DNA from 3 places in the Clostridium sp. M62/1 genome. Region 2 is predicted to be linked to each of the others. Evidence: riboswitches for the same ligand, from Rfam matches in the RefSeq annotation. Region 2 holds a riboswitch; each other region holds the start of a gene.
What was found. Region 2 has a riboswitch for FMN ahead of LK436_RS06420 (ECF transporter S component). Riboswitches for the same ligand answer to the same signal wherever they lie in the genome.

Region 1: linked by a shared signal. The riboswitch ahead of LK436_RS17875 (ECF transporter S component) and the one ahead of LK436_RS06420 (ECF transporter S component) in region 2 are both predicted to bind FMN.
Region 3: linked by a shared signal. The riboswitch ahead of LK436_RS10625 (4Fe-4S binding protein) and the one ahead of LK436_RS06420 (ECF transporter S component) in region 2 are both predicted to bind FMN.

The regions. Positions count from the first base shown of each region.
Region 1 is NZ_CP085988.1:3,845,950-3,853,646, reverse strand. Features, by position in the region: gene LK436_RS17885 (V-type ATP synthase subunit B) at 1-227, shown strand, start outside; gene LK436_RS17880 (V-type ATP synthase subunit D) at 242-901, shown strand; FMN riboswitch at 1,169-1,304, shown strand; gene LK436_RS17875 (ECF transporter S component) at 1,564-2,133, shown strand; gene LK436_RS17870 (CD3324 family protein) at 2,326-2,589, shown strand; gene LK436_RS17865 (hypothetical protein) at 2,907-3,614, shown strand; gene LK436_RS17860 (LacI family DNA-binding transcriptional regulator) at 3,634-4,692, opposite strand; gene LK436_RS17855 (PTS transporter subunit IIBC) at 5,101-7,413, shown strand; gene LK436_RS17850 (endonuclease/exonuclease/phosphatase family protein) at 7,526-7,697, shown strand, end outside.
Region 2 is NZ_CP085988.1:1,287,799-1,295,495, reverse strand. Features, by position in the region: gene LK436_RS06425 (D-alanyl-D-alanine carboxypeptidase family protein) at 1-1,430, shown strand, start outside; FMN riboswitch at 1,828-1,976, shown strand; gene LK436_RS06420 (ECF transporter S component) at 2,197-2,901, shown strand; gene LK436_RS06415 (pyridoxamine 5'-phosphate oxidase family protein) at 2,975-3,514, shown strand; gene LK436_RS18360 (OadG-related small transporter subunit) at 3,676-3,795, opposite strand; gene LK436_RS06410 (sodium ion-translocating decarboxylase subunit beta) at 3,808-4,944, opposite strand; gene LK436_RS06405 (Asp23/Gls24 family envelope stress response protein) at 5,467-5,856, opposite strand; gene LK436_RS06400 (SpoIIIAH-like family protein) at 6,127-6,936, opposite strand; gene LK436_RS06395 (stage III sporulation protein AG) at 6,950-7,669, opposite strand; gene LK436_RS06390 (stage III sporulation protein AF) at 7,611-7,697, opposite strand, start outside.
Region 3 is NZ_CP085988.1:2,270,960-2,278,656, reverse strand. Features, by position in the region: gene LK436_RS10635 (NlpC/P60 family protein) at 1-1,609, opposite strand, end outside; gene LK436_RS10630 (pyridoxamine 5'-phosphate oxidase family protein) at 1,909-2,310, shown strand; FMN riboswitch at 2,323-2,442, shown strand; gene LK436_RS10625 (4Fe-4S binding protein) at 2,842-3,471, shown strand; gene LK436_RS10620 (protein-ADP-ribose hydrolase) at 3,468-4,250, shown strand; gene LK436_RS10615 (SIR2 family NAD-dependent protein deacylase) at 4,225-5,076, shown strand; gene LK436_RS10610 (AAA family ATPase) at 5,225-5,875, opposite strand; gene LK436_RS10605 (RluA family pseudouridine synthase) at 6,069-6,986, opposite strand; gene lspA (signal peptidase II) at 7,153-7,674, opposite strand.

The DNA.
Region 1 (7,697 bases), 1.3 Mb from region 2:
AGGAGCTGATGGTTATTCTGGGTGAGGCGGCCTTGTCCGACGTGGATCTGATTTACGCGAAATTTGCCGACGCCTTTGAGAAGGAGTACGTTTCCCAGGGCTATGAGACAGACAGGAGCATTGAGGAAACCTTAAAGATTGGCTGGAAGCTGCTCTCCATCCTTCCGAGAAGCGAGCTGAAGAGAATCGACGACAAGTTCCTGGATATGTACTACGGGAAGGAATAGGGGAGGTGTGAAGCATGGCTCAGGCCCAGGTGAACCCCACCAGAATGGAGCTTACAAGGCTCAAAAAAAAGCTGACCACAGCTGTCAGAGGCCACAAGCTCTTAAAAGACAAGCGAGATGAGCTGATGCGCCAGTTCCTCGATTTGGTCAGGGAAAATATGGCTCTCAGACAGAAAGTGGAGGACGGAATACGGAGCGCGAATTTAAACTTTGTCATTGCCAGGGCGGGAATGAGCGAACAGGCCCTGAACACCGCTCTGATGGCGCCGAAGCAGGAGGTGTATCTGGAAGCCGGGAAAAAGAATATCATGAGCGTGGACATACCCGTGTTTGAGTACAAGACCAGGACGGCCAGCGAACATGATATTTATCCCTACGGCTTCGCCTTTACGTCCAGCGATCTGGACGGAGCTGTAAAGTCTCTGCAGGACGTGCTGCCGGAGATGCTGAAGCTTGCACAGACCGAGAAAGCCTGCCAGCTTATGGCGGCGGAGATTGAAAAAACCAGACGAAGGGTAAATGCCCTGGAACATGTCATCATCCCGGAAACCCAGAGGAATATCAAATATATTACCATGAAGCTGGATGAGAATGAGAGGAGTACCCAGATCCGGCTCATGAAGGTGAAGGATATGATGCTGGAGGAGGCACATCATTATAAAGATAGGGCATAAAAGTAGGGCATAAAAGTAGGCCATAAAAGCAAAAACTCAGAAACCGAGGGAACGGTTTCTGAGTTTTTCTTTTATGGCGGGGGGAGGAGTGTCGGGCGGGGGAGGGAGTGTAAGCGAGGGGGCTTTTGTGGAGGGGAAGGGAGTGTCAGGCGGAGGAGGGTGTAAGCGAGAATTTCTTTGATGGAGGGAATGGAAGGGGAGGGCAGATGGGGGAATGGTGATTAATATTTGACACGGCTTCTGATACGTGCTACTATGTAGTAGAAAAATCTGTTTCAGGGCGAGGTGAAATTCCTCACTGGCGGTGATGAGCTTTGGCTTCGAGTCCGCGAGCTTTCCTTTGGAGGGCAGAATGGGTGGGAACCCCATACCAACGGTACAGTCCGGATGAAAGAAACAAAAATACGGTTATGTATTTTTCTGGTCTTGAAATTTATTTTCAGGACCTTTTTGTTTCCTGTCAGATTCTTTTCTATATTCACAGCATTCAGGGCCGACGGCCCGGCAGGTCTGTTTTTGTGAAGGATAACCTGTGTGAAGGTGCTTCAGGGTGTCAGCAGAGAGCAGATATGAGGTATCAGGAGACGCCCGGGAGGAAAACGGAGAGTCAATCACAGAAACGGAAACTGCAGGCATACTTTTCTATCAGGAGGAATTTGAAGATGAACAAAACGATGACCCGCTATTCTCAGACAGGCAGGGATCAGACTCTGCGCCTTGTAAAGATGGGCTCCCTTGTGGCAGTTTCCATTGTGCTTGTGTACCTTATCCATTTTCCGCTGTTTCCGGCGGTTGCGTTTCTGGAGTACGATCCGGCTGATATTCCGATTTTAATAGGAACCTTTACCTTTGGACCGGCTGCGGGCCTTGCGCTCACCCTTGTGACCTCGGTGATCCAGGGCGTCACAGTCAGCGCAGGAAGCGGACTCTACGGGATTCTTATGCACCTGATCGCTACGGGAACACTTGTCGTGGCGGCTGGAACCATCTATCACAGGAAAAAGACAAAAACCTTTGCCGTGATCGGGCTGGCGGCGGGCACAGCGGCCATGGCTGCTGTCATGGTAGGGGCAAACCTGATTATCACACCTCTGTTTATGGGTGTGACCAGGGAAGTGGTATGGGATCTGATGGCCTTTATCATAGGCTTTAATGTTATCAAGGCGGGAATCAACGGCCTTGTCACCTTTATCCTGTACAAGCGGATCTCCAATTTCCTGAAACGGAATTAAATGCGTTCCAAGCAGAGAACGGAGGATGACAGCAGAACAGGTGAATGACGGAAGGAAGGGGTGGAGATGAAACTCAACGAGGCATGGCTCCATGCAAAGCCGGCAGGCTGCGACGCTTGCATGGAGATATAATAGTCGCAGAATGAGATGCCGGCTTTGCCTCCTGGCGATTATTTCAAGGAGGAAGCCTGCATGAAGTATATCAATGCGAGAGTGCTTCTGCCAGAACCGTTAGTCAGGGAGCTGCAGAGATATATCCAGGAAGGATATATCTACGTTCCAACCGATCAGACACAGCAAAAGCGGTGGGGAGAAGTATCCGGGTACCGGCAGGAACTGCAGCAGCGAAACAGCCGTATCACAGCGGAGTACCGAAATGGGGTCTCTGCGGAGGAACTGGCTGAAAAATACTGTCTGTCTGTACATGCCATACGAAAAATCATTTATCAGAAATAACCGGCAGGGGCCTCGATGACGGGCCCCTGTCTTTTTGATCTGTTGCAAAGATTTAAAGATTTTGTCCCTTTCAAAAGACACGGCGCCTCTCAAAAATAAGGGCACTCCCCGAGTACACACATACCCGGCCGCAGGAGAGCTTGACGGCTCCGGCGGCCCCGCGCCGGCAAGCCTCCCACCGGCGGGGAAGGTATGAGAACGGGCTTCCTCATTTGGGGACTTTTGATCTGGTACAGTTTCATTCTGTAAAGTCCCGTGTCTTGTTCTGCGCATGCAGACAGAGTATGATAAAAAGAAAAACAGTGAGGAGGAAGGATATGTGTACCAGATTTGTCTATCGGGGAGATGAGGTGATCACCGGGTTTAATTTTGATATAGATCCCGCTGTCTGGGATTATCAGATAATGGAGGAAGAGGACAGATTCTATATTGGAATTCTGCGCCCTGACGGAGCGCGGCATGCCTATCACGGTGTTCACCGAAACGGCAATGCCGGAACACTGCTGTATGTCCATGGAAATCCCGCAGGGACCTATGAGGACAGGGAAGGCTGTGTGACAGTGGCAGATCTGACGGAGCAGTTTATCCGGGCACAGATCACATTCGACGAGGCCTGTTCCATCGCCGGGACAAAGAAGATTGTCTATGCACCGGACGCGACTATGCAGGCCGTGCTGTCCGACAAAGGAGGGCGCACGCTGGTGATTGAGCCTGGAATCGGCTGCAGGGAAGATACGGGGAGGTATTCTCTCATGACAAATTATTCCCTGCTCTCCCCGGAAAGTACTCGCCCTTTCCTGGTTCCGGGTGATGACCGATACGAAAGAGCTGGGAGGATTCTGAGTCAATACGGAAATACCTTTGGGGTATCAGACGCATTTTCTCTCCTCCATGCCGTCCGGCAGGAGGGACCCTGGGCTACCAGAGTTTCTTTCGTTTTCTCCGCCAGGGAGCAGGCCGTCTGCTATGTGGAGAATAATCATTTTGAGCAGGTCAGAACCTTCAGGTTTCCGGCGGCCGGATAAAAAAGGACCGGGATGCATATTACAGCAGACTCGCTTCATCACCATGTGCACCTGTACAGGGGAGCGGTCTGCAGCTCTCCCTCTCTGCCATGTGGTGGGGCACGATGGTTTTAGTGGCCAGCAGGTTCGGGTTTTCAATGTGACTGATCATCTGTGCGGCGGCTTCGGTGCCCAGCTGCAGGGAGTGGACGTCAACAGAGGTAAGCTGAGGTCTTGTCAGCTTTGCAAAGATGGAGTTATTGAAGGAGACGACGGAAAGCTCCTCCGGGATCTGAATCCCGATATCCGTGCAGAGGCGTTCCAGCCAGGTGGCCAGAATATCGTCGCTGACGATGATGCCGGTAGGCCGCTCAGGACTTTTTAAAAGGGCCTCAAGCTGACAGCGCCCGGCCTCGGAGGAGATGGAGGCTTCGATAAAGTATTCCTGCCGCACTGGCAGCCCGTTTTCTGTCAGCGCCAGCATACAGCCGGCCTTTCTGTCGCCCACAAAGAGCTGGGAGTGATCGCCGGACAGGTAGGCGATGCGCCTGTGCCCCAGAGAGATCAGATACTGGGCAGCCTCCCTGCCGGCCAGGACATTGTCGTTGTCCACATAGATAGTCTGATTGGCATTTCTGAAAGCCTTTCCCACCAGCACATAGAGAAGCCCCTCGTCGAACAGATAGCTGATAATCGGATCCTTCTCCCTGGAGTAGAGGACAATAAAGCCCTCCGCCATGCCGTTTTTCGCCATGGTTTTGACGGCTTTCAGGATCTCCTCCTCGTCCTTTCCGGTGATCACAGTATTGATATACTGCTTTTGATTGCACAAAAGGCTGATGCCCCGGATGACCTCCAGGAAAAACGAGTTTTCATAAGTCTCACGCTCAGACGGCGGGAGGATGATCCCGATGGTTCTGGAGTTCTGGGAGGCCAGACTGCTGGCCTGAAAATTTGGCTCATAGCCCAGGATATCCATGGCCTTTCTCACCTTTTCCTTTGTCTGGCGGCTGATGGACGGATGATCCTTGCAGGTTCTGGACACAGTGGAGGGAGATACGCCGGCAAGTGCGGCTACGTCTTTTATGGTAACTGGCATGAATAAACCTCCTTTGCGCTGCTTTGCTGTTTTGGCAGTTCCCCAAACGTCTGTTTAAAGAGGGGGAAAACAGCTCAGATGCTTTTTTATCTAGTTTAAATGTGGCGGGAGAGAATGTCAAACTGTTTTGCAAATTTTGCGCAATCGTTTGCAAAAGTATGCGTAATTTTGCACAAAAAGGCAGATGGTTATTTGTAAAAAAGGGAGAAAGAGAAAAAAATATGACGAAAGTATTGATTTTGCATGATAGCGGATTTATATTTAATGCAAACGATTGCACTAAATAATGCAAACATAGCGGGCGAGAGCAGACTGACAGGAAGGCACAGGAGAAGGCCGAAAAGGAAAAGCGGCTGTAAATAATCGGTTTGCATCAGGCCTGCCGGTAAAAACAGGAGGAGAGTATATATGAAAGAGCAGACAGCAGGAGGATGTACGGGAATTATCCTGAAGGCTCCCGTCACCGGAACAGCAGTTCCCATCGAGCAGGTCCCGGATCCGGTATTTTCCCAGAAGATTATCGGGGAGGGAGCAGCCATTGAGCCCACAGACGGGCGGATTGTGAGCCCGGTAGACGGGGAGGTGGTGTCGGTGGCGCCCACACTCCACGCCTATGGTTTCAGGACAGAGGAAGGCGTAGAGGTGCTGGTTCACTTCGGATTGGAGACAGTGGGGCTGAAGGGCGAGTGCTTCCAGGCGTACGTGAAGCCGGGAGATAAGGTGAAGGCAGGAGAGCTGGTGGCAGAGGCCGATCTGAAGGCGCTGTCGGAGAAAAAGATCAATGCAGTCACCCCTGTTCTGGTCTGCGGCGGGCTGGGAGGGCGCAGCATGAATATCTTCCACGGGCCGGTAAAGGCAGGAGAGACAGAGCTGATTGCCATTTTTGACGACTGCCTGGAGGGCGCAGAGCAGAGTGATGCAGCGGGCGCAGGCAGCACCGATTCACCGGCTGTGGGCAGGGCAGAGTCAGTGGAGATAGGAAGCACGAAGGCAGAGGAGACGACTGCCCCGGAGAGCAGGCCAGAGCCTGGCAGCAGGAAAGAGACGAAAAAAGCTCAGAAAAAGCGTTTCCCCATTAACTTTGATTTCCTCCAGAAGCTGGGCAAGGTGCTGATGACGGTTATTGCCGTCATGCCGGCGGCAGGGCTGATGATAAGCCTTGGAAAGCTGGTGCAGATGGCAGGCGGCGATATGGGAGCTGTCATGACAATCGGAAGCACCATGGAAAACATCGGATGGGCGGTAATCAACAATCTGCATATCCTGTTTGCAGCTGCCATCGGCGGCTCCTGGGCGAAGGAGAAGGCAGGCGGCGCCTTTGCTGCCCTCATTGCGTTTATTCTGATCAACATGATTACGGGCTCTGTTTTTGGGGTGACTGCAGAGATGCTGGAAACGGAAGGCGCTGTGACCCACACTCTGTTCGGGCGTGAGATCGCAGTGGACGGATATTTCACCTCTGTGCTGGGCGCACCTGCCCTGAATATGGGCGTGTTTGTGGGCATCATTGCAGGATTTGCAGGAGGAACCATTTACAACCGGTATTACAATTACAGGAAGCTGCCGGACGCGCTGGCCTTCTTTAACGGAAAGCGCTTCGTACCTCTGGTGGTAATCGCCTGGTCCGTGATTATCTCTCTGGTGCTGGCGGTTGTGTGGCCGGTTGTTCAGACGGGAATTAACGCTTTCGGCGTCTGGATTGCCAACTCTTCTTCCACCTCGCCGGTGCTGGCTCCGTTTATCTACGGAACCCTGGAGCGTCTGCTCATCCCCTTCGGACTGCACCACATGCTGACGATTCCGATGAACTACACCTCCTTTGGAGGAACCTACACGATCCTCACAGGAGCCAACGCAGGCTCCCAGGTATTCGGACAGGATCCGCTCTGGCTGGCCTGGGTAACGGATCTGATTAACCTGAAGGGAGCCGGTGACATGGCCGGCTACCAGGAACTGCTGACAACGGTTACACCTGCCCGCTTTAAGGTAGGACAGATGATAGGAGCTACCGGACTGATTCTGGGCATTGCCCTGGCCATGTACAGAAGAGTAGAGCCGGAGCGCAGAAAGAGCTACCGCTCCATGTTCTTTTCAACCGGTCTGGCCGTTTTCCTGACAGGAGTTACAGAACCTCTTGAATTTATGTTCATGTTCTGCGCCCTTCCGCTGTATGTGGTGTATGCGGTGCTTCAGGGATGTGCCTTTGCCATGGCGGGAATCATCAACCTGAGACTCCATTCCTTCGGAAATCTGGAATTGTTCACAAGACTGCCCATGTCGGTACAGGCAGGGCTTACAGGGGATATTATCAACTTTGTCATCTGTGTGGCGGCGTTCTTTGTGATCGGCTATGCAGTGGCCTACTTCATGATAGGAAAATTTCATTTTGCAACGCCGGGCCGTCTTGGAAACTATACGGATGAGAATGCCGGGGAGGATGAGGGAGAGTCCAAAGCTGCCTTCACAGGAAATGGGGCAGCAGGAGGAGACAGTCAGGCAGAGCGGATTATAGCGCTTCTCGGAGGCAGAGAGAACATTTCCCTGGTGGATGCCTGTATGACAAGACTGAGGGTTACGGTGAAGGACATGGACAAGGTGGCATCCCTGCCGGCCTGGAAGGCAGAGGGAGCTATGGGGCTGATCAAGAAGGATGGAGGCATTCAGGCAGTATATGGGCCCAAGGCAGATGTGCTGAAATCAGATATTAACGATATCCTGTAGCGCCCGGCAAGCTGTGACAGAAAAGAACGCAGGAAGGCAGGCCCTGACAGGGGCTTTCAAAGAGCCGTATGCCGTTTAAAATTTTGAAAAACAGAAGGAGGCAGAAAGAGGGATGAAGCTTTTAACTCTCAACACACACAGCCTGGAAGAGAGGGACTATGAGAAAAAGCTGAAGATTTTTACAGAGGAAATCCTGAAGGAAAAACCTGACGTGATCGCTCTCCAGGAAGTCAATCAGCCTCTGGACGGGGAGGAGGCTGACGGGGAGGTGCTGAAAAAAAGCG
Region 2 (7,697 bases):
CAGTGCTGTTTGGTCAGGGCATCCATAACCAGTCGCCGCCGGCCAGTATCGCAAAGCTTCTGACAGCACTGGTAGTGGTAGAAAACAGCAGTCTTGACGATATGGTCACCTTCTCCCATGACGCCGTGTACAATGTGGAGTCGGGAAGCGGAAACAAGAAAAATATCGAGGAGGGCGATGTCCTGTCCGTGCGCGACTGTCTCTATCTGCTGCTTCTGCAGTCCAGCAACCAGGCAGCCAACGCTCTGGCCGAACATGTGGCTGGAAGCCGAGATGCCTTTGTGGAGATGATGAATGAAAAGGTCAGTGAACTGGGCTGCGTGGACGACACCCACTTTGCAAATCCTTCCGGCCTTAACGATGACACCCAGCACGTTTCTGCCTATGACATGGCACTGATCGCAAAGGCAGCCTTTGACAACCAGCAGGTTTATGAAATTGCCAGCACAAAGTCCTACAAGCTGCCTGCTACCATCAACAACCCAAACGGCGTCACCTGCACCAATGAGCACCGGCTGATCATCACGGAGGACGAGACAAGCGAGCTTTACTATCCGGCCGCCAAGGCGGGAAAGACGGGCTACACCTCCCTGGCCGGGAACACCCTTGTCACCTGTGCAGAAGAGGACGGCAGATGTCTGATCTCTGTCATCCTGAAGGGCCAGCCGTCCCCCAACTATTTCCTGGACGGAAAGAACCTGCTTCAGTTCGGATTTGAACGGTTTCAGAACCTTTCCGTGCCGGACAATGAAACCCGGTACGTCACAGGGGAGGAGTCCGTGGCTGTAAACGGAACCGAATACAGCCCGTCTGATCTGGAAATCGAGGCAGGAACTGTCATCACTATCCCAAAGGACGCTTCCTTCCAGGATGCCGCCCTGGAGCTTGTGACTGTTCTTCCTGACAGCCATCCCGACCGCGCTGTCGCCCTTCTCCAGTACACCTACAACGACCGAAAAATCGGACAGGCCTACCTGCTTTTAAAAGAAAGTGCAGTGCCTGCTTCCAGTGAGAGCACAGGAACCGGCGAAGCAGAATCCTCTTCCCCTGATTCCGGCAGCTCTGAGGCTCCCGGCGAATCCGGCGCGGGCTTCTCTCTCCCCGCCCCAACCCTTCCGGCTGTCGCAGTTTCTCTTCTCGTTCTGGCAGCGGCTCTGATCGGAGCCTACACTGTATACTCGAGAAAGAAAGAGGCCGAGGACTTGAGACGCCGCCGTGAACGCCGTATGCAGAGGCTCCGGGAGGAAAACTACACGGAGGAAGAGTTCTTCCAGCTGCTCAATGAGAGAAAGCGCCTGGCCTCCGAACACGGGCAGAGCCTTTCATCTGCCGGCCGTTCCGGCCGCAGGAAGAAAAAAGCTTCCTCTGAGAAACACATCGAAGATGTCAGCAAAGACTTTGACTCTGAGGAAGAGCAGGGACCTTTATAAGAGGTGTGCCTTCCTCTGCCTCAGAGATTCCCTGTCAGTGAGGATGCCTTCTTCTGCAGAAGGCATCCTCTTTTGTCTCTCCGTTCCCACGTTCCGAAAGCTCTGCAGCTCCGACTCTTCCCTTCCTGTTTCCTGCATCCGCCTCCCCCAGCCGCTGAGCAGCCGTTTCAATGAATTTCTGTACAGGGAAATAGTTATAAAATTAGTAACAGTTCAGCCATATATCTTCTTGCCCGCTTAAAGCGGACAAGAAGCGTCTGGCGTCGGAATCTTCGCATGGCTGAACTGTAACTAAAATATTTGAAATTTTGAAATTTTCTCTTTACATTTTCCCTTTCAGGGTATATACTTCAAACTATAGATGACGTCGAAAGACACATTGATACAATTCCATATCTGAAGTCTTTGTGGCAGGGTGGAAGTCCCTACCGATGGTTACAGTCCATGACCTGACGGCGTAAAGCGCGTAAAACGCGTATAAGGCCTGATGCTGATCTGGTGAAATTCCAGAACCGACGGTTACAGTCCGGATGAGAAAAGACGTTTTCTGTAACTCTACCTGAAGACCGTTGTGTTTTCAGGCTTTTTTGCTGTATGGCGGCTTTTTCAGGCTGCACGGCAAAAGCCTGCGGGCAGAAGCACAGAAGGATGCCCGGTAAGGCGAAACAGACCGTGATAAACCCCTGCAGAACACAGGACTGTCACGGCAGCGCACAGGGCGGACTTTTCCCTCTGTGTTATCATCAAATTTCAGGAGGACAGAAAAATGAACCAGAAACTGAACACAAAACAGCTGACACTCTGCGGACTTATGGGGGGACTCTCGGCAGCCCTGATGTTTTTTCGATTTCCCCTGCCGTTTATGCCGCCGTTCATGGACTTTGACTTTTCCGGCCTGGTGGAGATCATCGGCGGATTTACCATGGGGCCCTTCGCCGCTCTGGCAATTATTACCCTGAAAATTATCCTGAAAATACTCTGGCAGGGCAGCTCCTCTGCCTGGACCGGAGAACTTCAAAACTTTATGTTAAGCTGCGCTTACGTGCTTCCGGCTGTCTTCATCTACAGCACCCGCAAGACAAAGCTGAGGGCAGTCATCGGCATGTCTGCCGGGACCGTCATCTGTGCGGTGACTGCCGTATTTACAAATCTCTATATCATTATCCCCTTTTATACCTCCTTTATGGGGATTGGGATGGATGATATTCTGTCCATGTGCCGGGCAGTCAACCCTCTTCTCTCCACAGAATTATCTCTGGCTCTCCTGGGGATCATCCCCTTCAACCTCATAAAAAACGGAGTGCTGTCCGTTCTGGCCTTTGCCGTCTACAAGAAGATAAGCCGCCATATCAAACAGTTTGTCTCCTGCCAGGGCGGGCAGAGCCAGCCCTCCCGACAGCCGGCAGCTGTCAGGATCAAAAATTCGGATGAAGGCAGCCAGAAGGGCAGCACGGAACATCCGAACAGCTAGGACTCAGACAGCCTGAGTCAGGTCTCTTTAAAACAGCGCAGATGACAGACTTAACAGGAAAGGAAACCGAATTATGAAATTCAGCAGAGAAAAAAATCTCACCTTTGAGCAGGCCACGGCCCTGATGTTTGAACAGCTGGGTCAGTGGAAAATCATGGCTCTGGCCTCCAGCGTAAACGACTATGTGATGGTGCGCAATGTGAGCTGCCTTTTTTACGACAAAAAAATCTACTTTAAGACGGACAAAAATTTCCGGAAGACGAAACAGCTTTTTGAAAATCCCCGGGTGGCCATGTGCTGGAGCGGCGTCCAGGTGGAGGGGACTGCCAGAAACCTGGGACTTGTGACACAGGAGCCAGGAAGGCGTTTTGAGAAAGGCTACAGGAAATATCTCTGGAAAAGCTATAACGCCTACAGCCATGAGGATACTGAAATTCTGATTGAGGTGACGCCGAAATTCGTGGAAATCTGGGATACCAGCGGCGAGGATGAGTACGCCTATCAGATTTTTATTGATTTTGAGAAGCAGAGTGTGTCAGTAAAGCCCTATGATGTAGAAAGGCAGGAGCCTGGAAAGACAGGAGCTCCGAAGGGCAGGAACTCCGAAGGATAGAAACTACGAAGAACAGGAACTCCAAAGCACAGAAGCAGAAGGAAGAACGGCAGAAAATGAAGAAAGGGGAGCTTTAGTCCGCCTGAGCAGAACTAGAGCTCCCCTTTTTAGCCTTAAGGCATAACGCCCTGGGCCTTTTTCACTGTTGTCAGTGTTTTCAGTTATTTTTTATTCATCTTTCCCATCAGCATTACAACCAGGGTAATCAGGATAACGACTACGAAAATACCGCTCATTCCCTGCGCCATAATTTCCAGGGCGATTATAAGATTGTCCATCATAATTTTTTCCTCCTACAGGAACTGTGTCACCAGCTTGATAACAAGGCCGCCTGCGATTACGGATGCGATCTGGCCGGATACGTTAGCACCTACAGCATGCATCAGGATGATGTTGCCCTTCTCTTCCTCCTGAGCCATCTTCTGAACAACTCGAGAAGACATTGGGAACGCGGAAATTCCGGCACCGCCGATCATCGGGTTAATCTTCTCCTTGCGGAACAGGTTGATAATCTTCGCAAAGACAACACCGCCGATTGTATCGAATATGAATGCCACAAGACCGATGCACATGATCAGAACTGTGTCAATACGGACGAAAGCATCAGCTCTCATGCTGAAAGAGATTGTGATACCTAACAGCAGTGTAATCAGGTTTGCAAGCTCATTCTGTGCTGTGTCGGACATGGACTGCAGCACACCGCACTCGCGGATCAGGTTTCCGAACATCAGGAAGCCTACCAGGGCAACAGATGCCGGAGAAATCAGACCTACAATAATTGTAACGATAATCGGGAAGGCAATCTTTGTAGTTTTAGAAACTGCCTTCGGGCTGTATGTCATATGGATGCGGCGCTCCTTCTTGGTCGTCACAAGGCGGATAGCAAATGGCTGGATAATCGGAACCAGAGCCATATAGGAATAAGCCGCTACCGCAATCGCTCCCACATAGTCAGAATGAAGCACCTGAGATACGAGAATGGATGTAGGACCGTCGGCTGCACCGATGATACCGATGGATGCCGCATCCTTCAGGTCGAATCCCAGCAGAGTTGCTACAATAATAGCAAAGAAAATACCGAACTGTGCCGCTGCACCGAACAGGAACATGATCGGCTGTGAAAGCAGAGGCCCAAAGTCAATCATGGCGCCAATACCGATGAATAAGAGGATTGGAAGCGCCTCAGAAGCCTCAATTGTAGTTTCAAAGAGCCACTGAATAATACCTGGCGTTTCACCTACGCCTTCCATAACCTGGTTGATTACGCCTGATAATGGCAGGTTTACCAAGATTGCTCCAAACCCCATAGGCAGAAGCAGAGCCGGCTCATACCCCTTCTTGATTGCGAGCCAGATAAGGAGAACTCCTACAACATACATGACCAGCTGCTGTGGTGTGATAGCCATGATGCCTTCCAGTAAAAAGTCCATTTCTTTCCCTCCTAATTTCTTTTCTCTTCCCTTGTTTTTCGTTTTGGGAGTTTATGCCTCTTTTAAGTTTCGCCTGCTCTCAGCATTTTATGCTTTCCGGAACAGAAAAGCCCGGCTTTTCCGCTGGCCTTTCACTTTATGCCTGTCCTGGAGCGGTCCGGCATTCCCTCACCGCAGAATTCCCTCCTATGACGTCCCGTCTCTGTCTTGCAGCGGTATCGGACAGCCGTCAGAAATTCAGGCAGCCTGCAGCATATAGGGCAGCGAAGGCAGTGGTTATCATGGCACAAAAAAAGACTTTCAGCATATAAGCATATGCTAAAAGTCTTGTTCTTCTGTATCGTATCTTCCATACAAAAGACATGCAACCACGGGTTCCTCGCCCGGCGTATGTTGACTGCATGTTGGCAACTACTCCCTTTTAACGTGAAAAATCTTAACACAGATTTCCGCTTGAGTCAAGAAAGAAAGTGTTTGTTGTCGAATTCTTAACATTTTCTTACCATATTTGTCCTGCCGTCTCTATTTCAGTCCGCTCATACTGACGCCGGCAATTTTGATATTTACCTCCAGAACAGTCAGCCCCGTCATGGTTTCAATGGCCGTCCTGACCCTCTCCTGAACCTTCTCACTTACATCAGGAATGCTGTAGCCATATTTCATGTTCAGTGAAAGCTCCACCGAGACATGGTCGTCGTCTACACTTATCTTCACGCCTCTGTTCAGATTTTTCATGCCGAGCTTGCCCACCAGTTCATTGGTAATATTTCCGGCCATGGAATCTACGCCTTCCACCTCCGTGGCAGCCAGACCTGCAATCATGGCGACTACCTCATCCGCAATCTTTACTTCTCCCAGCTTTTCCTTCCGGCTCAGCTCCTGTGTGTCCTTCTTCTCAGTTTCCATCTGCATTCCCGCTACCTCCTGTCCTGTTTTTACGGCGCTGCCGCCTCTCTCCTGGGAGAGCACTTCAAAGTTTCCATATCATAGGCTCAGCCAGAAATCAGGGGCTTTCCCTTTTTGAAATATATTCCGGCGTTTCTGTATTTCCGGCAGCAGCAGCCATAGCTTCATTATAGCAGATAGGCAGAGGTTTGCAAGAATAAACCTCTGGGCAGGAGCCCTAAAAAGCTGTGTGGACCGGTCTCTTCAGCCGGCCTCTGGGGTCAGTTGAAACACTCTCTATTCCTGAAGCTGCATGAGGGTGATTACGATATTGTCAGCCGTCACCTCTGTCTTCCTCTTTACAATATCCTCAATCTGCGCCCGCTCTGGATCCGTCAGGGTTGTGGCATTGATGACCACATCTACTTTTCCGTCTGTGATGCTTACCACCGGATCGGCAAATCCCTTTGCCATGAGGAGGGTTTCCGCCGCATTTTCCTTTTCCGCGATGGCAGTCATGTCGATCATATCCTGTACCGCCGTTTCCTTGGACACGCTGTCAATATTCTCGTTGTTGATAATCTCCATCAGAGTTTCCTTGTTCTTTGCCCGGATCTGCTCTCTGTTTAACTGTTCATTCGCTATGTAGTCGGTAACACTTGTTCCTCCTGTGAGGACAGCTTCCCCGGGATTATCGATGCCGGAGTCGGAATCTGCTTCTGATGAGCCGGCTTCCATCCCCGTCTCTCCTGCATCTGCCGCTCCTGACCCAGCAGCTTCTGCGTCCTGGCTCTCTGCCTGGGCGCCGGCTGCTTCTGCATTTTCAGCATCGGCTGCCTCTGCATCCGGTTCATTGTCAAGGCTTGCAATTTCCTGATACTCCTTCGCCTCACCGCTGTCCACATTCACGCTGTCCTGCTGTCCGCTCTGAGCCGCCTTGTTTTCCGCCAAAATGTCCTCATCTGAGATTTCCATAACCCCCGCCTCATAGACAGGTCCCCCCACCTCCTCCTGCCCTGAATAATTCAGGTATCCGGCAGCAGCTATCATGATGGCCAGCGTGGTGATAATAATCTGGTTGCGTCTAAAAATTCGTTTCATTTTCATAATCTTCGCTCCTTTAATCCACCCTCTTTAATACTTTTATTTTATGTGCCGGTATATTAAATAATGCTTCCATGGCTTCTGAAATTTCGGCCCTGACTGCGGCATTTCCTCCCCCCTGGGCGCTCACCACAATCCCTTCTATCTCCGGCCGGAGCTCTTTCTCGATCACAGGGACTTTTTCTGAGCCGTTTTCTGAAAAAACGGACGTCCCCGATACCTCCTCGCTCATGGCTTTTCTCTTTCCCCCTGCGCTGTCCTCCTCCTCTGTAGATGTGCGGCTTTTCGTCTGGTCTACATGAAGAACCTTTTCCTCCGAGGATTTCAATACAATCATCACGTCCACTTCCCCCACTCCCTCTGTATTTTTAAGGATCTCTTTCACCCGTTCCTCCATCTGCTTTTCATAGGCAAGCTGGCTGTCAATGAAATCATCCCCGGTCTGGGCAGTCAGAGAGCCGGAACCTTTTTTTCCGGAATTTTCTCTTCCCGTAAACAGCCCCTCGACGGCATCCTCCCCTTCTCCTGACGCAGCCCCTGTTCCCGCTTCTTCTGTTCCCGCTGCCGCCGCTTCGGCAGTCTGGGCCGCGCTCTGCTTTCTCCCCGCAGGAATGGCGAGCAGCAGCAGGAGAATTCCGCATACCAGAAGTACTGCCCACTTCTCAGGGCCCAGCTTGTCACGGTTCGTCCCGCCCTTTCCCCATCTGAACTTTGATATGGCTTTCTTCCAGTCCATAGAACTCTGCAATCTCCTTTCTTATTTT
Region 3 (7,697 bases), 980 kb from region 2:
ATGGAACCTTTCCCACGGAATCCAGCGCAAAAGCTATCAGGGACTTTCTCTCCGCCGACAGCTCATCAGGCAGGAGGCTCATATACGTTTCATATTCCTGTCTCGTAAGCGTCTTTCCAAAGGACACTGCCGGGCGGGTAAAGCCGAACTGTGCCTCCCAATCCTGGTCAGCCAGGGCACACGCCGCCTTCATGGTATCGTCATTCCACCCCGGCCAAATCAGAGTCTCTGCCATGGCAGAATAAACGGCATCTTCCGGGCTCTCCTCCTCTGCAGCTTCTGTCTCCTGTATGCCCTGAGCCAGCAAAAAAAGATTGTTCTTTTCGTCAAGGCCGTTGATACGGACAGTTACTGTGACGTCCACATGTCCCGGGCACCCTGAAAAGTTCTCTCCGTCTCCCGTCTCCTGTCCCGCCGAAGCCTGCTGTGCCATTTCCTGGCTGATGTCAGGTATCTGCTGACGATTTATCTTTTCTCCCTCTGCATTACCTGTCTTCTCGCTGTATTTGGTTTTTACTGAAACTCCTGTACCTTGGCTGTTCTCATTTTTTACCGAAACATCCCCATTTTGGCTGTTCTCGCTTTTTACTGAAGTATCCATATTTTGGCTGTTTCCATTTTTTACTGCATTTCCTGCAGCTTCGCTGTCTGCTTCATTGTCTGTATTTTCTTTGCTTACAGTTTCTCCGCTCTGTTCTCTGCTGTCTGTACTTGCCGTATGGTTCTCTACCGCCTTCGCCGCCCCTTCGTCTGTCTGAGCTTTTGGATCGGAAGCCGGCCCGGAGGGCATCTGCACTGCCTGCCCTTCAGCTGAAATCTCTGCAGCTTTTTCCTGATTCAGAGTTTCATTTTCTGGAAGCACCTCTCTCTTAGGCACACTTTCTGTTTCCCCGCTCTCCTCCTCTTCACAGCCGCCGCAGTAATAGACAGAGCCTACAGAAATATCATACTGGTGAGAAAGCTCCCACAATTTAAAGGCATAGTCTTCTGTTGCTTCATAGTCATCCCAGGAGTGGTAATAGGCATAAACACTGGCTAAGGACAAAATTTCCTGTGAGTTGGTATAGCTTTCATCTGCCTGGGCATCTCCGTCTAAAAACTGCAGATGGATGCTCGTCCTGTATGGAAGCCGGTTCAAATCATGGTAAATTCTGTACATCCACTCCTGTTCCTTCTCATTCAGCTTTTCAAAAAGCTTTCCGCCCAGAGACTGAAGGTGATGGGACGGATTGAGCAGGCAGAGCCCTCTCTGTATCTCCTGAAACATCAGATTCTCCATCCCCGCTGCATTCCCTGGCTGTGAAAAGAGATATGCCAGATTCAGACTGAGGGCAGACGGGGTGTATCCGGCTCCCATATTCGACGGCTGAAGGTGTTCCAGAAACTCCTGACAGTACCAGGCAGCCTTCTTTAGAACACCCGTTTCTTTGGCACCTGTGTCTGTGAACACTTTCGTATTCCTTCCATCTATTCTGAGGCCGGCTTCAGCACCTGCCTTTCTCACCACAGCCTCCTCTTTTAAATTTTTTTTCTCATCCTCTCCGCCTTCATTTTCCTCAAAAGCGGCAAGTCCGCTGATGTCCGTATATTGTGAAATTTTAACTGGCAAAATCGAGGCCGCCGCCAGGGTAGCGGCAGCTGCTATGTATGTTCTGAGCTGATTGGTCATATCTGTATTTCGGCGTTTCGCCTGTCTCCCATCTGTAAAACTTAACTGAAAATAACCTGTACTAATAACATATCACGAACGCTCTTTCCATATCAATCACAAATCACAAAATTTTTGAATCAGAACGTCAGGCTTTCATGGTTACAAACAGGTAACTATGCCACAATATTGTGCGTACTTCACAGTCCGCACAAAGGAGATTACAATAAGCTCATAAGAAAACACAGGAGGTATTCATCATGAACGAAGTTGTTAAATTTTTACAGGAAAATCCCGTACAGTATCTGGCTACCGTAGGCCGTGACGGAAAGGCCAAGTGCCGCCCCTTCATGTTTGCCGGTGAGCTGGATGGCAGGCTGTGGTTCTGCACCAACAGCACCAAGGAAGTCTACAAGGATATGCAGGCCAATCCCAATATTGAGATTTCTGTTTCCAGTCCGGCTTATGCGTGGATCCGTCTGAACGGCGAGGCCGTTTTCGAGAACAACATGGCCGCCAAAGAGATGTGCATCCGGAACCCCATTGTCAAGGGACAGTATGGTGAGGCGGCCAACCCGATCTTCGAGGTGCTCTACCTGAAGAACGCTCACGCTGTGATTGCCGACTTCTCCGGCAATCCGCCTAAGGAGTATGACCTGTAAGAAGAGCTTTCCAACTATCTTCGGGGCAAGGTGGAATCCCTGACCGGCAGTGATAGTCTGCGAACTGCATCAGCAGCCGAAACGGTGAAATCCCGTTGCCGACGGTAATAGTCCGGATGAGAGAAGATATGACAGGAGCAGCCCCGCAGGAATCAAACCTTGTGGGGATTGTTCCTAATCTAAATCATATCTCAATAGGAGAATCATGAAAACGATTGCCGCGCAAAAAAGAACGTCGATTCAGAATGTGCGTATGCTCGCAGTGAGTGCCGTGCTCTCTGCTATTTCTTTTGTGTCTGCCTTTTTTGAATTTTATTCTGCTTCCCGTATTTGAAGCATTCATGCCGTTGGACCAGCTGATTGCTTCTTTTGGCCAGTTTATTCCCTTCATCAGGACGAAACTCGATGTTGTGCTGTTCAGCGCGTTTCCGTTCAGTTTACTGAAAGGAATCGGTATCAGCCTTGCCACCATACCGCTTTATAAACGGCTTGCCCCGATATTAAAGGGCAGACAGAAATAGGAGATTCATCATGCAGACAAGAAATTATCTGAAATATATCGCGGAAGAAATCCATTCTTCCGCATTTGCCACTGTGGACAGCCAGGGGCGGCCCGTCACCTGCGCCATCGACATCATGGACTATGATGAAAGCGGCCTCTATTTTCTGACCGCAAAAGGGAAGAACTTTTATGACCGCTTGAAAGCCAATGAAAATATCGCCTTTACTGCCATGAAGGGAGAAGATACCCTTTCCTGCGTGGCCGTATCAGTGCAGGGCAAGGCAAAAGAAATCGGCCCGGATAAATTGCCTGACTTGTTCCGTAAAAATCTGTACATGGAGAAAATCTATCCAGATATACCCTCCCGCAGCGCTCTCACTGTGTTCAAAATCTACGAGGGGGCTGGCGAATGGTTCGACCTTTCTAAACGGCCCATAGACCGGGCCAGTTTTTCTTTCGGGGGCGCACAGGCAAAGGAAACTGGCTACTTTGTGACAGATAAATGTATCGGCTGCAAACTGTGCTACTCGAAATGTCCGCAGAAATGCATTGATATTACACAAAAGCCCGTCGCGATTGAACAGGAACACTGCCTGCACTGCGGGAACTGCTTTGAAATTTGTCCCGCAGGGGCAGTCGAAAGGAGGCAGTCCCCATGACACAGCCAATTACCCAGGGACAGCGGCTTGACTTCCTTATCCGCTGCTTGCTGAACGAAAACGAGGAATATAAAAATAGAGAGATTCCTGCCGGACAGCCGGATAAGCGTCGCCTTTTGCGAAGCCTGATGAATGTGCGGCCGCCTGTACCAGCCAGTGAAGAATTTTTGAAAGTGCAGGACGCCTATCTGCAGGAACGGCTTGCAGAGCGGGGCGTTACAGAACCGGAGAATCTAACGCCGATACAGCCGGGAATATATCTCTGGCAGGGCGATATCACCACCCTTGCCGCTGACGCCATTGTAAATGCGGCGAACAGCCGGATACTGGGCTGTTTTGTTCCCTGTCACGGCTGCATTGACAACGCTATTCACACTTACGCAGGCATACAGCTCCGTATGGAGTGTGCCCGCATTATGGCTGGACAGAGGAAAGAAGAAGCCACAGGCAAGGCAAAAATCACGAAAGCCTACAATCTGCCTTGCCGCTATGTGCTGCACACCGTGGGGCCCATCATCTACGGAACCGTCACAAAGACAGACTGTGAACTGCTGGCAGGCTGCTATCGCTCTTGTTTAAAATTAGCGGCAGCTTACGGTTTGAAGAGCGTGGCATTTTGCTGTATATCCACTGGCGAATTTCATTTTCCAAATGAACTGGCGGCAGAGATTGCCATACAGACAGTCAGGACATGGCAGCAGCAGAATTCAAACAGAATCGAGGTGATCTTCAATGTTTTCAAAGACAGCGACTATGAAATCTACAAACGTCTGTTATGATAAAATATCGCGGCTGAAACACCAACTGGATACTGCAGATGCAGTTATCATCGGCGCCGGTGCTGGACTTTCCGCTTCAGCTGGCTTTACTTATACAGGAGAACGCTTTGAAAAATATTTTGGGGACTTCATTCAAAAGTATGGTTTCCGCGATATGTATTCCGGCGGCTTCTATCCCTTTGAAACTTTAGAGGAACACTGGGCATACTGGAGCCGGTATATCTACATCAACCGCTATCTGGACGCGCCAAAACCTGTATACGGCGATCTTCTGAGGCTGGTGCGGGACAAGGACTATTTCGTGCTGACTACCAATGTAGACCACTGTTTCCAGAAGGCCGGATTTGATAAGCACAGGCTGTTCTACATACAGGGCGATTATGGCCTTTGGCAGTGTTCCAGACCCTGCAGCCAGAAGACCTACGACAACGAAGCCGTTGTCAAAAGGATGCTGACCGAACAAAAGGACATGAAAGTGCCCGGTGAATTAGTGCCCCACTGCCCCGTATGCGGAGCGCCTATGTCTATGAATCTGCGGGCAGATATGACTTTTGTCGAAGATGAAGGCTGGCACAGGGCCGCTCAGCGCTATGAAGATTTTCTTCGCCGCCATGAAAGAATGCATATTCTCTATTTGGAATTGGGCGTAGGCGGCAACACGCCGTCTATCATCAAATATCCTTTTTGGAGGATGACCTGTCAGAATCCAAAGGCCGCCTATGCCTGTGTAAATCTTTCAGAAGCCTACTGCCCGAAAGAGATTCAGAGACAGGCTATTTGTATTGAAGGCGATATAGGCAGAACTTTGAATGCGCTCCATTCCTAAAACGGCCAAGCCAGCCCATACTTTTTATCGTACACAGCAAAGAGCCGCAGGCTGAAAATCATTGAAACAATTGAAACAATGCTCAGCCTGCGGCTCTTCTTAACGGCGGTTATAAAGCTGTTTTATTTAGCTATTTTATTTAGCTGTTTTATTTCTCTGACGGTTTATTTTTCCGATACTCCATCTTTGTCTCTGCAAATGCCTTAATAATCTTCACTGCCCCTTCATAGCCAACGGCACTGCTGTTGATGCACAGATCATAGCTCTTGCAGTCTCCCCAGCGCTTGCTGGAATAGTAATTGTAATAGCTGGAACGCCTTTTATCCGTCTTAATCATAATTTCTTTTGCCTTTGAGCGCTCTATATTGTGCCGCTCCATCAGATGGCGGATTTTATCTTCCTCATTTCCGCAGATAAACACAGAAACCATTCCCGGATAGTCGGCAAGCGCATAGTCAGCACAGCGGCCCACGATCACGCAGGATTCTTCCTCGGCCAGCTTCTTAATCGCATCGAACTGTGCCAGAAAAACCTTCTGATTTAAAGGCATATCAAGATAACCGCCTCCCGAATATCCGACGGAATAGGAATCCATAATCAGAGAATAGAGAAAGCTGTTTGTAGGCTTTTCATCGTGTGATTTAAAAAGCTCTTCGCAGAGTCCGCTGTGCTTTGCCGCAAGTGTCAGCAGCTCCTTGTCATAGCACTTAACACCCAGATCATTGGCCAGCAGCTGGCCGATATGGCGGCCCGCACTTCCGCTTTCACGTCCTATTGTAATCACAAGATTATGTTTCATAATAACACACTCCCCTCTGCCCGACTACTATAATTATGCTATCTATACTGATAGTATAACGCAAATTTTCCGAAAAGTCATCTATTTTTTTGCATATAAAAAATATTTATGTGCTATTAGACAAATTTTCATAAATTGTGCACATAAAAGCTCTGTCGGAACCAGAAGGAAGATTAGATTTCTCTGACTGAGCTTATCCAATTTTTCTAAGCTTATCTAAAAGCTCGGAAAAATATTCCGGAAGAGGGGCTGAAAATTCCATATAATTTCCGGTTCTCGGATGGACAATGCCGAGCACTCCTGCATGGAGTGTCTGACCCTGCAGCTTAAAAGGGATCTTGGACGGGCCGTAGACGCTGTCCCCTAAGAGCGGATGGCCGATGCTTGCCATATGGACGCGGATCTGGTGTGTCCTCCCCGTTTCAAGCTGACATTCCACGTAGGTAAACTGGCGGAACCGTTCCAGCACCCGGTAGTGGGTGACAGCCTCTTTTCCGTTTTTCCGGTTAATACTCATTTTTTTCCGATCCACCGGATGCCGTCCTATGGGGGCGTCTACCGTCCCCTCGTCCTCCTGGATTACCCCGTGGACAATGGCAAAATATTTTCTGGTGATGGAGTGCACCTTGAGCTGCTCTGCTATTGCATTGTGGGCAAAATCATTCTTGCACACAATCAGAACACCTGTCGTGTCCATATCAATCCGATGGACGATACCTGGCCTCAAGACGCCGTTGATCCCGGAAAGCCCGTCCCGGCAGTGGTACATCAGCCCGTTTACCAGAGTCTGGCTGTAGTGGCCCGCAGCCGGATGGACGACCATTCCCTTGGGCTTATTGACCAGGATAATGTCTGAATCCTCATAGATAATGTCAAGGGGGATATCCTCCGCCTTAATTTCCGGCTCTGCCGCCTCCGGCACCTCAAATTCAATCTTCTCTCCGGCAGACAGTTTATAGCTGTTTTTGACCGTCCGTTTGTCCACCTCCACAAGCTCTGATTTCAGCAGCTTCTGCAGATATGACCGGGACAGCCCGTCACAGGCTTCTGACAGAAATTTATCAATTCTCACTCCCTGAGCCTCAGCCGGCACCACATAGCTCTGTCTCAAGCTGTTTTCCTCCTCTCAGAGGCAGCGGCCTGTATGCTGTCTTCTGCAGCCTGCCCTGCACAGACTTTTGCTGCGGCCTCTTTCTCATAGTTTTTTTCCTGGCCTTCTCTTCCCGGCCCGTTCGGTTCCTGGCCTTTTAACGGCCCCTGCGGCTGCCGCAGGCTCCTTAAACAGAGTCTGCCCTTCCCTTCTTCGATGACAGGAAGGAAAGCTCCTCCTCCGAATAGACAAAAAATGCCAGGATGATCAGCAGAAACGTAGCGATCACCACATAGCAGTCAGCCACATTGAAAATCGGAAAATCGATGAGCTTAAAGTAGAGGAAATCCACCACATAGCCCTGGCTGACACGGTCAATCATATTGCCGACTGCACCTGAAGCCAGCAGGAAAAGGCAGGCTGTCAGAGGAAGATACCTCCTGGAAGCCGGCATCCTCACCAGAGCCAAAATGACCACAAGAAGCACTGCAGCTGTAATAATAAAAAACAGAATCTGTTTTCCCTGCATAATCCCGAATGCAGCTCCCCTGTTTTCAGAATAAAAAAATTCAAACACTCCATCAATCAGCACAAAAGGCTCTTTTCCCTTCAGCTTTGCAACTGCCAGAGCCTTCGTCCACTGGTCGAAGCCTATGCTCACAATAAGGCCGGCTACAAAAAAGATAAGCTGTCTGGCTTTCTGATTCATAATTATAATCTCCCTGAATATTT